Regions from separate parts of the Williamsia herbipolensis genome, predicted to be linked through region 2. Evidence: riboswitches for the same ligand, from Rfam matches in the RefSeq annotation. Region 2 holds a riboswitch; the other holds the start of a gene.
What was found. A riboswitch is a leader RNA that binds a small molecule or an ion and turns the genes downstream of it on or off. The one in region 2 is predicted to bind cyclic di-AMP.

Region 1: it holds a riboswitch for cyclic di-AMP, as region 2 does, so the genes downstream of both, OG579_RS04470 (C40 family peptidase) here and OG579_RS18510 (transglycosylase family protein) in region 2, are expected to answer to the same signal.

Annotation. Positions count from the first base shown of each region.
Region 1 is NZ_CP108021.1:986,506-994,185, forward strand. Features, by position in the region: gene OG579_RS04465 (NlpC/P60 family protein) at 1-827, opposite strand, end outside; gene OG579_RS04470 (C40 family peptidase) at 988-1,581, opposite strand; cyclic di-AMP (ydaO/yuaA leader) riboswitch at 1,597-1,796, opposite strand; gene OG579_RS04475 (hypothetical protein) at 1,907-2,134, opposite strand; gene OG579_RS04480 (DEDD exonuclease domain-containing protein) at 2,420-4,180, shown strand; gene OG579_RS04485 (Lrp/AsnC family transcriptional regulator) at 4,230-4,505, shown strand; gene trpD (anthranilate phosphoribosyltransferase) at 4,527-5,636, opposite strand; gene OG579_RS04495 (hypothetical protein) at 5,694-6,164, opposite strand; gene ctaE (aa3-type cytochrome oxidase subunit III) at 6,246-6,857, shown strand; gene qcrC (cytochrome bc1 complex diheme cytochrome c subunit) at 6,923-7,680, shown strand, end outside.
Region 2 is NZ_CP108021.1:3,977,581-3,985,260, forward strand. Features, by position in the region: gene OG579_RS18485 (helicase-associated domain-containing protein) at 1-865, opposite strand, end outside; gene OG579_RS18490 (hypothetical protein) at 899-1,093, shown strand; gene moaC (cyclic pyranopterin monophosphate synthase MoaC) at 1,097-1,612, shown strand; gene OG579_RS18500 (MogA/MoaB family molybdenum cofactor biosynthesis protein) at 1,609-2,085, shown strand; gene OG579_RS18505 (molybdenum cofactor biosynthesis protein MoaE) at 2,085-2,522, shown strand; gene OG579_RS18510 (transglycosylase family protein) at 2,656-3,303, opposite strand; cyclic di-AMP (ydaO/yuaA leader) riboswitch at 3,313-3,451, opposite strand; gene OG579_RS18515 (MoaD/ThiS family protein) at 3,842-4,111, opposite strand; gene moaA (GTP 3',8-cyclase MoaA) at 4,108-5,139, opposite strand; gene OG579_RS18525 (flavin reductase family protein) at 5,279-5,788, opposite strand; gene OG579_RS18530 (hypothetical protein) at 5,828-6,037, opposite strand; gene OG579_RS18535 (cold-shock protein) at 6,261-6,683, shown strand; gene OG579_RS18540 (DUF2771 family protein) at 6,680-7,267, opposite strand; gene OG579_RS18545 (MFS transporter) at 7,274-7,680, opposite strand, start outside.

The DNA of each region.
Region 1 (7,680 bases), 1.7 Mb from region 2:
ATCAGTCCCGAGCAGTCGAACTGGGTCGGTCCGGTGGCGCCCCACACGTAGGGGTCGCCGATGCGGGTGAGCGCGGCCTGCACCGCGACGACGGCTGCGGCGGTGCCCTTCGGGATCAGGGACGGGTCGAAGTCGATGTTCGGCCCACGAAGGGCGGCGAGCTGCTTGCCGGTGAGCGATTCGTAGATGGCCTTGACCTGGGCGATCTGGAGCTGCAGATCGCTCTGCTTGGCCTGCAGGTCGCCTCGGGTCCTGTCGACGGCGGCGAGGGCCTTGGCGGCCGAGTCCCGGGCGGCGACGGCCTCGGCGCGGGCCGCGGTCGCCGAGGCGCTGGCCGACTTGTAGGCCCGCAGGTCGGACGAGGTCTGACGCGAGACCATCTCGAGGCCGGACATCTGGTCGAGCAGTGACTGCGGGGAGTCGGAGACGAGCACGGCGTAGAGACGGTTCACGCGTGCACCGCGGTAGCTGGCGCGCACGAGCGCGTCGACGCGGTTCTGGAGTTCGTCGAGTCGTGACGACAGACCGTCGAGAGTCGCGGTGGCCTTCGCGGCACGGGCATCGGCGGCGGCGACATCGCGACGTCGCTGGCCGAGCTCCTCCTCGGCGCGGTGCATGGCCTCGGCCGACTTCTCGGCCTCGCGTCCGAGGGAGGTGTAGCGGGTCAGCAGTTGATCGGGCGAGCGGGGTGCGGGCTCGGCGCCCGCCGGTGTCGCGAGGGTGACGGCGAGGACCAGGGCGACCGCGAGCACGAGGGTCATCTGGACCGCCGAGATCGCACGCGCCATCGCGTTGTCGCTCACCACACGCATTCGTCGACTCACCACTTCCACCACACCGGTTCCCGGTTTCACGTCACCCGAGGGGCAGTCCGCACAACCGGGAGGAGATCAGCGCCCCCCGCCGTCCGCCGGGAAGGATACGGGTCGCCGAACCCCCGCGAGGGATGTTCGGTGACAGCCGGATCGACCGACGGCCGGATGTCTCTCAGTAGCGACGAGCGGCGTAGAAATCCATCGACTTGAGGCTGGCCTTCTGCACCGGCACACCCTCGGTGCTCGAGTGCACGATCATGCCGTTGCCGATGTAGAGGCCGGCGTGCGAGCCGCCGTTGAAGATGACCACGTCGCCGGGGCGCAGGTCGCTCTCCGACACGGGACGACCGCCGCCGAGCTGGCCGTAGCTGTCACGCGGGATGGTCTTGCCGGCCTGCTTGAACGACCAGTAGACGAGACCGGAGCAATCGAAGGCGCGGGGACCCGCGGCGCCGTAGACGTACGGCGAGCCGATGCGGGTGAGCGCGGCCGACGCGGCGCGCTGACCGAGAGCGCCGTTGCGTCCGAACAGATCGGGCGACGACTCGGGGCCGTTCGGCTTCGGCTTGGCCTTGAACTGCGGCGGGATCTGGTTCTCGGTGATGCCGGGGATCTCGAACGTCCCGATGCCGGGGACGGTCACCGGGGCGGCCAACGCGGGTCCTGCCCCCATCGCCACGGTGCCCAGGGTGATCGACCCTGCGATCACAGCTCCTCGCGCCGTCTTGAGACCGGTGCTGGGCTGTTCCAAACGATGTTTCGCCACGAAGCGAGTTCTCCTCAGATCTTCCTCGACCGCCTACCGGGTTAGCTGTCGGATTCGGGCCGGAAGACTGGCCCTACCCCCGTGAGAGCGCGCGGACGTGCGAGATCTGATCCCGACCGGCCGCTCGAACACACGGAGGATTCACCCCGATCGGACTGGGTCCGAAGTGATGGTTCCCCGATTCGCCCCTGGGGGCGATTGAGCGGTGACCTCGCGATCCGCGACTTGGCGTCGCGGGACACCCCGCAAGGTCTCGGAAAGGTTACGAAACCGTACGTCGATCTGTCCACCGGGACACGAGTTCGGCGCGTTGCCGCGTGAAAGGTCAGCCTGCGCGTAGTTCTCGCACGTCAGCGAGGTGCTGCGAGTCGTGACCACGCGTTTCGGTGACGATCGGTTCGCGACGCGCGGACGGGCCGACCAGTCCCAGGCCGACGAACACCTCGACGGCGTCACGGACCGCGTCGACGTCTCCGGCGGCCGGCGGCGGCACCGAGCGCAGACCATCGGTGCTGTTCACCGCAGTGGGCAGTCCGACGAACACGGTCATCATGCAGCCGTCGCAGGACCGGGGACGACCGGGGCACGTCGCGCAGTCGATGTGCATTGTGATCTCCATCTCATTTGTGCCGGGAAGGCGTTCGGGCGGAATGCAACGGCGTCGAGCTGTCCGATCCGCGGTCTCTCACCGGTGTCGGCCGGTATGACGGGGACGCTAGACACCCCCTCCGACAACCCGACCGCGCTCGCGGCTCCGGGCGTGGTTGTCGGGGTGTCGAACTAACGTTCGCCTCATGCGTCACCCTCATCACATGGGCACCGCCGAATCGACGACGTCGTGACCGCCGCCGACGTCGACGACCGCGGCGTGCAGTTGGCCTTCGACGAGATCGGGGACCTCGGCAACGACACCCCGTTACGGGAGACGACCTTCGTCGTGGTGGACCTCGAGACGACCGGCGGCAGCCCGGTCGCCGACCGCATCACCGAGATCGGCGCGGTCAAGGTGCGCGGAGGGGAGATCCTCGGCGAGTTCGCCACGCTGATCGATCCGGGATGCGCCATCCCCCGGCACATTGTCGCCCTCACCGGCATCACCGAGGCGATGGTCTACCGGGCCCCGAGGATCGAGGAGGTGTTGCCCGCGTTCCTCGAGTTCGCCGACGGGTGTGTGCTCGTGGCGCACAACGCCCGCTTCGACACCGGCTTCCTGCGCGCCGCCGCGACGGCCCAGGGCCGACCGTGGCGGTTCCGTCGCGTGCTGTGCACCGTCACCCTCGCCCGGCGGGTGTTGCCGCGCGACGAGGCGCCGACGGTGAAGCTCTCCGCACTCGCCCGCCTGTTCGCCGTCGGCACCACCCCGACGCACCGCGCCCTCGACGACGCCCGCGCCACCGTCGAGGTGATGCACGCCCTGTTCGAACGGGTGGGCAACCTCGGCGTCCACACCTATCGCGAACTCGTCGAGTTCCTGCCGGGTCTCACCACCGCCCAGCGCGCGAAACGCACCATCACCGACGGTCTCCCGGCACGGCCCGGGGTCTACCTCTTCCGCGGTCCCTCCGGTGAGGTCCTCTACGTCGGCACCGCCACCGATCTGCGCCGACGGACACGGCAGTACTTCACGGGCTCGGAGACGCGGCCGAGGATGCGCGAGATGATCTCGCTCGCGACCCGGGTCGATCACGTCGAGTGCGCCCACCGGCTCGAGGCCGGGGTCCGGGAACTGCGACTGCTGGCCGCACACGCACCCGCCTACAACCGCCGTTCCAAGACGCCGCACGCCGGGTGGTGGGTGGTGCTCACCGACGAGGCTTTTCCCCGCTTCACGGTGAGCCGCCGTCCCGGCGAGGTGTCGGTGGGGCCGGTGCGGGTGCGCTCCGACGCCGCCGCCCTGGCCGATCTCGTGGCCGACGTGTGCGGGTTGCGGACGTGCACACGGCGGATCGGGGCGTCGGGTCGGCACTCCTGCGGGCTGACCGATGCCGGCCGACGACCGGTCGGCGGGTGTCGCGGCGCCGGCGCCGAACCGGTGAGCGCAGAGGAGTACGCACCGGTCGCGGCGCGCGCCCGGGCGATCCTGGTCGGCGACGACGACTCGCCGTTGGAGTCGGTCCTCGACCGCCTCGACGTCCTCGCCGCGGCGGAGATGTTCGAGACCGCGGCACGCCTGCGCGACCAGCTGTCGACGACGCTGTCGTCGCTGGAGCGCTGCCAGCGGCTGGCGTCGCTGTGCGCGATCGCCGAGCTGGTCGCCGCGCGGTCCGACGGCGCGGGCGGATGGGAACTCGCGGTGATCCGCCACGGACGCCTCGCCGCCGCGGGGGTCGCCGTCCGCGGGGCCCCGCCGGTGGCGATAGCGGAGGCGTTGGCGGCGTCGGCCGAGACGGTGGTGCCCGGTCCGGGTCCCCTGCGGGGGGCAGCGGCCGAGGAGGCCGCCCTGGTGCACGCGTGGCTCGTGACGCCGGGTACGAGGATCGTCTGCAGCACAGAGGGTTTCGTCATGCCTGTGCGGTCCACGGCCCGGTGGTCGCAGTGGCGTGACCGGGCGGGCGCGGCGCGGTCGCGATCACGGGAACTGCTGTCGCTGGCGGGCTGATCGCGTTGTCGCGGACGATCGGGGTCCGCGGCGCCATAGACTCGGACAGATGATCACGGCCATCGTCCTCATCTCCGCCGACGTCCACGCCATCGACGAGACCGCGCAGGCCGTGGCCGACGTCGAGGGCGTTCGCGAGGTCTACTCCTGCGCAGGCGACGTCGACCTCATCGCGACGGTCGCGGTCCGCGACCACGAGCAGATCGCGGCGGTCGTCACCGGCACCATCAACAAGCTGCCCGGGGTACGCCACACCGCGACCCACATCGCCTTCAAGACGTTCTCCAGCTCCGACGTCGACGCCGGGTTCTCGATCGGCGAGTGACCGTCGGCGGCGGGCGGCGAACTAGCTGAACGCCGCCCACCGCGTCAGCAGATCGGCCGCCGCACCGCTGTCGATCGCCCCGGCCGCCCGCGTGATCGCGGACTCGATGCGGCCGTAGAGGTCGTCCTCGCCGAGTGCGACGGTGTCGGACCGGGCCTCGGCGGCGAGATCGTGGGCGACGATCGCCCCCGCCGCGTTGAGGAGCACGGCGTCGCGCACCGGACCGGGACCGCCCGCGACCAGATCACGGGCCACCCCGGCGTTGTGCTCGGCATCGCCACCGCGCAGGTCGGCCGGATCGCAGCGCGCCACCCCGATGCGGGTCGGGTCGAATGTCGACACCTGTACCGAGCCACCCGCGGCGACCCATACCGTCGAGGTCGTCGTCGTGGTCAGTTCGTCGAGACCGTCGTCGCCCCGCACCACCAGGACCGAGTTGCCCCGACGCGCGAAGGCCTCGGCGACGACCGGCGCCAGATCGGCGAACGCACACCCCACGAGCCCACTCGAGGGCTGCGCCGGGTTGGTGAGCGGGCCCAACACGTTGAACACAGTGGGGATGCCGATCTCCTTGCGCGGAGCGGAGGCGAATCGCAGCGCCGGGTGGAACACCGGCGCGAAACAGAAGCCGATCCCCAGTGTCGCGACACTGCGGGCGACGTCGTCGGCGCGCAGGGTGATGTCGACACCGAGTCTCTCCAGCACGTCGGCGCCACCGCTGCGCGACGACGCCGACCGGTTGCCGTGTTTGACCACGGGGACCCCCGCCGCGGCGACCACGATCGACGCCATCGTCGAGATGTTGACCGTGTTCGACCGGTCACCGCCGGTGCCGACGATGTCGACCGCCGGCCCGTCCACCGCGACCCGCACCGAGTGCGCGAGCATCTCCGCGGCGAGCGCGTTGAGTTCCTCGGCCACGGGTCCCTTGATCTTCAGAGCCACACCGAAGGCGGCGATCTGGGCGGCGGTCGCGTTGTCGGACATGATCTCGTTCATCGCCCAGCGTGCCCATCCGGCCGACAGGTCGCCGCCGTCGGCGAGTGCGCCCAGTACCGACGGCCAGGTCGCGGCAGCGGACTCCACGACACCGGACTGAGCGGCCGTACTGCGGTCACCACGGGGATTCATGACGGTGAGCGTATTCGTCCCCCCGAGCGCCCGACACGCGCCGGTTGGGGCGACCGGTCAGGACTCCGGCCGCTGGAGCACCTGCCACCCGAGCACGGTCCCGTCGTGGCGGGCACCGAGGCCCGCCATGCGCGACCGCTCCTGCGAACAGTGCAGCGCGTCGACGAGCTGCGTGCGCGCCAACGCGACACGCTCCATGCCGGGCCCCGACTCGACGTCCGGACCGTCGATGCCGTCGGCGTCGACGACCTCGTAGCCGTCCTGCGCCGCGGTCTCCGCGACGGCCTCTAACTGTTCGGACGGCACCACCAACAGGTGCCGCAGCACCGCCTGGTCGGGCTCGCGCCACGCCGAGTCCGCGAGCACCGACGAGGCCGCCGCGGTGTCGTCGAAACACTCGGCGACGACGACGAGATCGGGATCACCCGGGGCAGGCTCCGATGCCGCCGCCGAACCACCCCGCAGGCGTCCGAACAGGCGTTGCAGACCCCCGGTCTCAACCGGGTGTCCGTTCAGGTCACGGGCCATGAGCAGCACTCCTCGATCATTTGCGACATTTTCTCCCACCCAGCTGGTGTTCGGTTACTACGAACCGTCATACTTCAATCTGTGACTAGCGCTGCAGGTACCTCGGGCACAGCCATCACCTCGAGGGTGCACTCTCTGAACCGTCCCAACATGGTCAGCGTGGGCACCATCGTCTGGCTGTCCAGTGAGCTCATGTTCTTCGCGGGTTTGTTCGCGATGTATTTCGTCGCCCGAGCGAACTCGGGTGGCAACTGGCCCCCGGAACCGACGGAGCTGAACCTCTTCCTGGCCATCCCGGTCACGGCGGTGCTCATCCTGTCGTCGGTGACCTGCCAGATGGGCGTGTTCGCCGCTGAGCGCGGTGACGTGTTCGGTCTCCGCCGCTGGTACATCCTCACTTTCATCATGGGCGCGTTCTTCGTTGCCGGTCAGGGCTACGAGTACTACCACCTGGTGCACGAGGGCACGACGCTGTCGTCCAGCGCCTACGGGTCGGTCTTCTACATGGCCACCGGTTTCCACGGTCTGCACGTCATCGGCGGTCTGGTCGCCTTCATCTTCCTGCTGATCCGTACGAAGCTCAGCAAGTTCACCCCGGCGCAGGCCACCGCGGCGATCGTCGTGTCGTACTACTGGCACTTCGTCGACATCGTGTGGATCGGCCTCTTCGCGACCATCTACTTCATCCGGTGATCCGACGCCGAGACATCTCGGCCGACGATCGCGCTCGCAGCCCGCAACCACCAGAGAGAGCAGAGATGAGTTCTTCTCCCCCGCCCACCACGGCCGACGACTCGGTCGACGGGGTCGGCGCCGGCAACCCCGGCACCCAGCGCACCGATGCCCGGCGCGCCAAGTCGCGTCGCAAGCTCCGTCGCCGCGCGACCGGCGCCCTGCTCCTGCTCGCGGGCCTGATGGTGGCCGGTGGACTCGCCACGGCGATCACCCCGACCCCCCAGGTCGCCACCGCCGATGCGCAGACCAACGCCGCCCTGATCCAGGACGGCAAGAAGCTCTACGAGACCTCGTGCATCACCTGCCACGGTCGCAACCTCGACGGCGTCCAGGACCGCGGGCCCTCGCTCGTGGGTGTCGGTGACGCGTCGGTCTACTTCCAGGTGTCGTCGGGCCGCATGCCCGCGGTGCGCGGTGAGGCCCAGGCCGCCCGCAAGCCGGCCAAGTTCACCGAGGCCCAGGTCGACCAGCTCGGCGCCTACGTCCAGTCGGTCGGCGGCGGTCCGTCGGTCGTCTACGAGCACAACGCCGACGGCACCGTGAAGGTCGAGAACGGCTACCCGGTCAAGGCCATGGGCGAACTGCGCGGCAACGACATCGGACGCGGCAGCGAGCTGTTCCGCCTGAACTGCGCCTCGTGCCACAACTTCACCGGTCGGGGCGGAGCCCTGTCCTCGGGCAAGTACGCGCCCACCCTCGACCCGGCGAACGAGCAGCAGATCTACACCGCGATGCTCACCGGTCCGCAGAACATGCCGAAGTTCTCCGATCGTCAGCTCAC
Region 2 (7,680 bases):
CCAGTGCCGGCGTGGTGCCCAGCGCGTCGACGGTGTCGGTGAGGTGGCGTAGCAGTTCCAGGGCCTCGCCACCGGCGGCCGCCTCGACGTCGGCGACGGTGAACTTCCGTGCCCCGGTCACCGGGACCAGGGCGGGCTCGCGCAGATCGTGTGGCTCGCTGGGCTTCTCGCCACGCAGCAACTGTCCGAGGACAGGTGGGAGCTCGACGGTCTGGTCGTCGACGCGGGCCAGCAGACCCAGCGACACCAGCCGCGGCACGGGGCGCTGCGGGTCGGCGTCGGGCGCGGCGTCGCGGGTGCGACCCAGCGGCGACCCTGTTGCCAGGGTGTCCAACAGTTCCCGCTCGCGTTCACTCACCGACGACAGCGTCTCGGCGATGTCGGCGAGGGTCCGATCGGCCAACGGGCCGGTGAGATGCAGTGCCCGGGTGGGCAGCAGCGCGGGGGTGTGGGCGCCGGTCATCAGCTCGGTGTCGGTGCCCCACACGAGCGCGCGGGTGCGCAGCAGATCGAGTCGCGCGACGATGTCGTCTTTCTCGGCCCGCCCGTCGAGCGCCCCGACGACCGCGTCGACCGACGTGGGGACACCGATGCGTCGGCGATCGGTGTCGGTGCCGAGGCGGATCGTCTGCTCGGCCACGGCCACCGTGAGCAGATCGAGGTCGTCGGCCGCGAGGTTGATCGACGGTCCGGCCAGGGCGCGCTGAGCGAGGACCGCGGTGCCCGCGGGTGGGGGACTGGCGAGGTCGGGGCGCGCCGCCATCAACGCGACGAGCTGGTCGTCGGTGCGTGCGCCGAGGTCGGCCGCGAGCCCGCCGGGACCTGCGGCATCGATCGAGCCGTCGCGTCGATCCCCAGAACTCATCCCACCGATGATAGGGACCGCTCCCATGGCAGAATGATCGCCGTGGCTGAAAAGAAGAGATACGTCGACAACGGCTGGCCCCAGTCGGACGAGGGTGATCACGAGCACGCCGTGTCGGAGTTCGCCGCCAGCATCTCCGGAGCGCTGTCGCCCTTCGGTGACGTCGAGTTCCCGCTGCCGGTCGACCAGCTGCCGTACACGCACGCCAAGACCACGCCCAACCGCTGATCGGTGTCTGATCCGCGATCACCGGGTGACGACCTCCCCGGGGATCCCGTCGCCTCCGGTCTGACGCACATCGATGCGACCGGTGCCGCGCGCATGGTCGATGTCGGGGGAAAGTCGGTCAGCGACCGTGTCGCCGTCGCCGGTGGGACGTTCCGCACCACCGCCCAGGTGATCGACGCCCTGTCCGACGGCGCGCTCGCCAAGGGCGACGCCCTCGCGACTGCGCGCATCGCGGCCATCATGGGCGCCAAACGCACTCCCGACCTGATCCCGCTGTGCCACCAGGTGGCGCTCTCGTCGGTGACGGTCGACTTCACGATCGCGGCCGAGAGCATCGACGTCACCGCGACCGCCGCGACGTCGGATCGCACCGGTGTCGAGATGGAGGCGCTGACCGCCGTCGCCGTCGCCGGTCTGACTCTGCACGACATGGTCAAGGCACTCGATCCGTGGGCGAGCATGACCGATATCCGACTGCTCACCAAGTCCGGCGGCAAACGCGGCACCTGGTCGCGATGACCGCCCACACCGCGCGCGTCGTCGTCTCCTCGACCCGCGCCGCGGCCGGTGTCTACGCCGACCGGACCGGGCCCGTGATCGCCGCTTGGCTCTCCGAGCGGTCCATCGAGGTCGACGACGTCGTCGTGGTGGCCGACGGGGACGGTGTCGGCGACGCGCTCCGCGCCGCCGTCGGGGCGCAGGTGTCGCTGATCATCACCACCGGCGGCACCGGACTGCACCCCACCGACCTGACGCCCGAACAGACCCGGGCCGTCCTCGACCGCGAGATCCCCGGATTGGCCGACGCCGTGCGCGCCGCGGGTGTCGACAAGGTGCCCACCGCGATCCTCTCGCGTGGAACCGCGGGTATCGCCGGCTCGACCCTGATCGTCAACCTCCCCGGCTCCACCGGCGGCGTGAAGGACGGTCTCGCGGTCCTCGACCCGGTGCTCGCCCACGCCCTCGATCAGATCCGCGGCGGCGACCACTGATGGCCGCGGTCGTCGCACGCGCTGTCGTGACCGACGCGCCCATCGACCTCGCCGACCACGAGCGTGCCGTGGTCGACGCCGCCGGCGGTGCCGCGGGCGCGGTCGTCGGGTTCATCGGCGCGGTCCGCAACCACGACGGGGGTCGCGATGTGCGCGCACTGCACTACTCGGCGCACCCCACCGCCGGCGACGTGGTCGCCGAGGTCGTCGCGAAGGTCGCCGCGGAATCGGACGGGGTCCGCGCGATCGCGGTCTCGCATCGCGTCGGTGATCTCGTGATCGGCGACGCGGCTCTGGTTGTCGCGGTCGCGGCCGACCACCGTCGCGCCGCCTTCGACACCTGTGCCCGCCTCGTCGACGACGTCAAAGAGGCATTGCCCGTCTGGAAGCACCAGGTCTTCGCCGACGGCACCGACGAATGGGTCGGCTCGGCCTGACGTCTCGGCACGTTCGGCGGACATCTTCGGCCCGCTCGGCGGGAGTTTCGGCACGGTCTGGGAATGGAAAAGGGCCCCGCACGGACGGCGAGGTCACGTGCGGGGCCCTTCGACTGCGAGCCGTGTCAGGAGATCACGGCAGGGGGAGAAGTCCCTTGTTCTGGTTGAACAGAGCGATCTGTCCGGCGTCGAGCTGGAAGCCGCTGCGCTTGGCCTGCTCCCAGAACGCGGCGATGGCCGGGTTCACGCCGGGCTTGGCGACAGCCTCGTCGACCTGCTTCTTGACGTCGGCGGTGGTCTTGGCCGGTGCGGCCTCCTCCAGCGACTTCACGGGGGCCGAGGCCTTGCCGTTGAAGTCGGGTGCCTTGAACTCGGGGAGCTTCGGCACGTCGGTCGGGGCGGTACGCGGGGTCGGGGCGCCGAGGCCGGTGCCGCAGACGGGCCATGCGCCCTTGCCCTGGCCGGCGAGCACGCGCTCGGCGACAGCGATCTGCTGCTCCTTGGTGGCCTCGTTGGCCGTGGGTGCGTACTGGGTGCCGCCGTGGCCGGCCCAGGTGCTCTGGCTGAACTGCAGCCCGCCCTGGTAGCCGTTGCCGGTGTTGATTCCCCAGTTGCCGCCCGACTCACACTGTGCGACCTGGTTCCACTCTGCATCAGTGGCGGCCGAGGCGTTGCCCACTCCCATGAGGAGGGTGGCGCCACCGCCGAGAACGGCGGAGGTCACGGCCACTCGGGCGACGGTACGGGTGGCGGATGACTGCTTGCGATGACGTCCGGACATAGAGCTGTTGTTTCCTCTCTCCACGCGCCGACGAAGTCAGCTGTCGGGTTCGGGCTGAGAGGTTGCCCGGCTCCGCGAGGCGGAGCTTCACCCCGAGGGACTCGTCATTGATGACGAGCTCCGTTTCCGATGCCGGCGGTCGTGACCGTCGATGTCGGAGGTGGGTCCCCCGCCCTCGTTCCTGAAGTGTGTCTCTGGAGGCTCTGTCCACGGAACGAGGTTTGGCGCGGCAGACAGAACATGTTGTTTCGGGTGTGGCCACAGGTGCAGCCGAACGAGACGCTACGTGGTCGTCTCAGGTGTGTCATACCTTCGCATGACGAACGAGTGGACGTGTCGCCATGTATGACGAACGCGTTTCGGTCGTCATCGCAGGCCACAGCGCTGATAGCCGGTCCGTGTCCGATCCGTTATCGCCCCGTGATGTGAACAAGGTCACAGCGCGGATCGGGCATGGATTCACGTGGGTGGGAATGGTTCCGTCGACACTCGAAAAGTGGTCGCGCAGTCGGGATCTCACAGATACGCAGTTGTGACCTCAGCCACCGGCGAACGGTGGTAGAACCTCGATCACGGCGCACGGGGCGACCGGCAGGGAACGGTCGCGTACGGCGACGGAGTCGCGCAGGTAGGTGCATCGCCGCAGGACCTGCGCCAACGCCGGGTTCTCGCGCCCCAGAGCGGACTCCAGGTCGCCCACGGTCGCCGACGACCCGATCTCGACGGTCTCCTCGTCGTGACCGGCGGCTGCGCGTGCCGCCGCGAAGTAGCGCACCTGCACCGCCACGGTGCCGCGGTCGACGCTCATCCGCCGATCGCGGACATCGGACGGGTGGGCTGGAGGAACCCGGGGTCGTTGATGGCGTGCCCGGGCAATTTGCCCCAGGTCGCGCCACGCCAGGCCAGTGCGATCGCGGCGTCGTCGGCGCCGGTGCGCAGGAGTGCGCGCAGATCGGTCTCGGTGGTCGAGAACAGGCAGGTGCGCAGCTGACCGTCGGCGGTGAGGCGCGTGCGGTCGCAGTCGCCGCAGAACGGGCGGGTCACCGAGGCGATGATCCCGACCCGCGCGGGCGTGACGGTGCCGTCGGCATGGGTGACGTGGTGGCCGTCGACGATCCACGTCTGCGCCGGTGCCGATCCGCGTGGCGCGGTGTCGGCCACGAGAACGTAGTCGCGCGAGAGCCGCTCGACGACCTGATCGGCGGTGATCATGTCCGCCCGCGACCACTGGTGCTCGGCGTCGAGCGGCATCTGCTCGATGATCCGCAGCGAGAAGCCGTGCTCGAGGCACATGGCCAGCAGGGCCGGGGCGTCGTCGAGACCGCCGTCGGGATGGAGCACCGCGTTCACCTTGACCGGCGTGAGGCCGGCCTCGGCGGCCGCGGCGAGACCGTCGAGCACGTCGGCGATGCGGTCGCGGCGGGTGATGGCCGCGAAGCGATCGCGGTCGAGGGTGTCGAGGGAGACGTTCACCCGGCTCAACCCCGCGTCGGCCAGTGCCCTCGCGTGACGACGCAGTCCCAGGCCGTTCGTGGTCACCGAGGTCTCTGGGTGCCCGGGCAGTGCCGAGACGGCCTCGACGATGCGTGGCAGGTCCTTGCGGAGCAGCGGCTCACCGCCGGTGAACCGGACGGCCTCGATGCCCAGCTCGGTGACACCGATGGTGATGAGCCGGATGATCTCGTCGGCCGAGAGAACGGCGTCGCCGGGGAGCCAGTCGAGGCCCTCGGCCGGCATGCAGTAGGTGCAGCGCAGATTGCAGCGATCGGTCAGCGAGACGCGCAGGTCACGGGCGGCACGACCGAAGGTGTCGATCATCGGACCCTCGGTGGGCATGCCCTCGGTGTCGACCGCCGCGCCCGAGACGCCGGGCACGGCGAGCGGGATGCCCAGGGCGATGGCTGTCATGACACCAGCGTAGCCAGCTCCGACCGCGAGTGACGGTCACGTCGACGGCCGCGAGGTCGCGCGGGGGTCAGGCGCGGGCCTCGAGGGCCCGGAACGTGCTCGCGTGGAACACCAGCGGCTCGATGTCGGGGTCGGCGTCGAGCGCGGTGATCTCGAGCAGCACCAGATTGTGGTCGCCGGCGGGGATCTCGTTGTAGAGGGTGCACGAGAGGATCGCGGCGGCGTCGGGGACGAACAGTGCGCCCGAGTCGGTGACCGCGGGGGTGACGCCGTCGAAGCGGTGATCGGCCGCGCCGGCGAGCTGGCGGCATAGCGCGTCCTGGCCGGCGGAGAAGACACTGACCCCGATCGACGGGGCGTCGCGCAGCTTCGGCCAGGTGCTCGAGGTGTGCTGCACGCACAGCGACACCAGCGGGGGATCGAGCGACACCGTGGCGAACGAGCTCGCGGCCATGCCCACCGCGACGCCGTCGATCTCGGCGCACACCGCCACGACCCCCGACGGGAAACAGCTGTATGCGCTGCGTAGGGCGTCGCCGTCGGCGGCGGGACGCAGATCGGTCACGGTCACGGTCATCGGTATCCCCTCATTCGTGCCCCCTCGTCGGTGTCCTCGTCATCGGTGCCGTCGCCCGGAACGCAGGGCGAACACGAGCGCGAGAACGAAGCCGATCGGCAGGCCGAGGGTCAGCAGGTACACCAGGGCGGGCGCGCGCGTGCCGTCGTCGAGTGCGGGGACGGCGAACATCGTCACGGTGGCCGCGAAGCCGATCGCGAAGAAGATCAGCGCTGCGTAGAGCAGCCGGTTCCGGGAAGCCGATGGCATACCCACGACGGTAGAGCAGCGCGCCGGTCGGGCGCGCATCGGCGCCCGCCGTCGGTGGTGATGGAGTCCGTGCGGGCAAATCAGTCGACGACGAGGGCATAGAATGGTGGAGTAGCGCGTCGGTGAGTGGGACTGATGTCTCCACCTCGGTGCGCTTTCGTCGTGCCAGGGCATTCCCCGGGCCGACGACTCGAGACGCTACGACGATGTGAAGGTGAGCACGGTGCCTACCGGCAAGGTGAAATGGTACGACGCAGAAAAGGGCTTCGGCTTCCTGTCCCAGGAGGGTGGGGAGGACGTCTACGTGCGGTCGAGTGCGCTGCCCTCGGGCGTCGAGGGCCTCAAACCGGGCCAGAAGGTCGAGTTCGGCATGGCTGCGGGACGTCGCGGCCCGCAGGCGCTGTCGGTGACCGTGCTGGAACCGGCCCCGAGCGTCGCGAAGAACGCCCGCGAGGCCGCCGCCGCGCGTGAGCCTGCCGCCAAGCGTCATTCACCCGACGAGCTGCACGGCATGGTCGCCGATCTCATCACCCTGCTCGAGGGCAAGGTGCAGCCCGACCTCCGTCACGGCCGCTACCCGGATCGCAAGACCGCACAGCGCATCTCCGAGGTCGTCCGCGCCGTCGCCCGGGAGCTCGAGCACTAGCTCCCGATGGTGTTCTGGTAGGAATCGCCCGCGCCAGCCCCGGTTGATTGCGCCTCGCGGGGCATCGGAGTGTTCGGGGGCAGGGTCTTGAGCGACCAGAAGCCGCGGGTGATGGGTGCGCCGCCGGCGTCGGTGCGACCCGAGGGCAGGCGTACCTCCACGTTCGACACGATCTTGTCCTTCGTCGACGACACGGTGAACGTGAACCGCTCGTTGGGCGCGTAGAACACCGGCGGCTCCTGCTCGAAGCCCTTCGGGGTCAGGTACTCGATCGTGAGTGCCCACGGGGCGTCGGCGATGCCCTGCGACACCGAGATGATGGCCTGCTCACCGACCGGCACGGGCAGCTCGCGCGCGAAGGTGCCCTCGGCGCCCTTGCGACAGTTCGAGAGGTCGATGTCGCACAGGATCGTCGGCTGCACCTTCACCAGTGTCTTGCCGGTGGTGGCCTGCAGGTAGGGCGCCTCCTCCTCGTGGCCGGAGGTCAGCGCGAACACGCCGCCCGCGACCACCGCCACGAAGACGACACCGATGATCGCGATGATGGCGACGAACTTCTTCTCGCCGGAGCTCAGTCTGAACACGGGGCTCTACAGTCCGTTCTTCTCGTGTGACTCGACGCGCACGCGGCGGGTGGCCAGGCGGTCGAGGTCGATGGCGCCTGTGGGTTGGGTCTGCGCCGGGCGCCGTCCACCGAACCCGGGGACCAGGGTGGCGCCGCGGTAGGTGAAGAACGTCTGCGACATCCCCAGCGCCAGCAGCACCGACACCACCGTGAAACCGATCCACAGCGTCGAGGGCAGCAGCACGCCGAGTGCGGCCCCGATCACCCAGCACAGCTGCAGAACCGATTCCGATCGGCCGAACGCCGAGGCGCGCGACTCGTCGGGCAGGTCGTCCTGGATCGACGAGTCGAGACACACCTTGCCGATGGCGCTCGTCCCCGAGGCGACGAGTGCGGCCAGGGCGGCGAACAGGATGGATCCGAACACCGCGG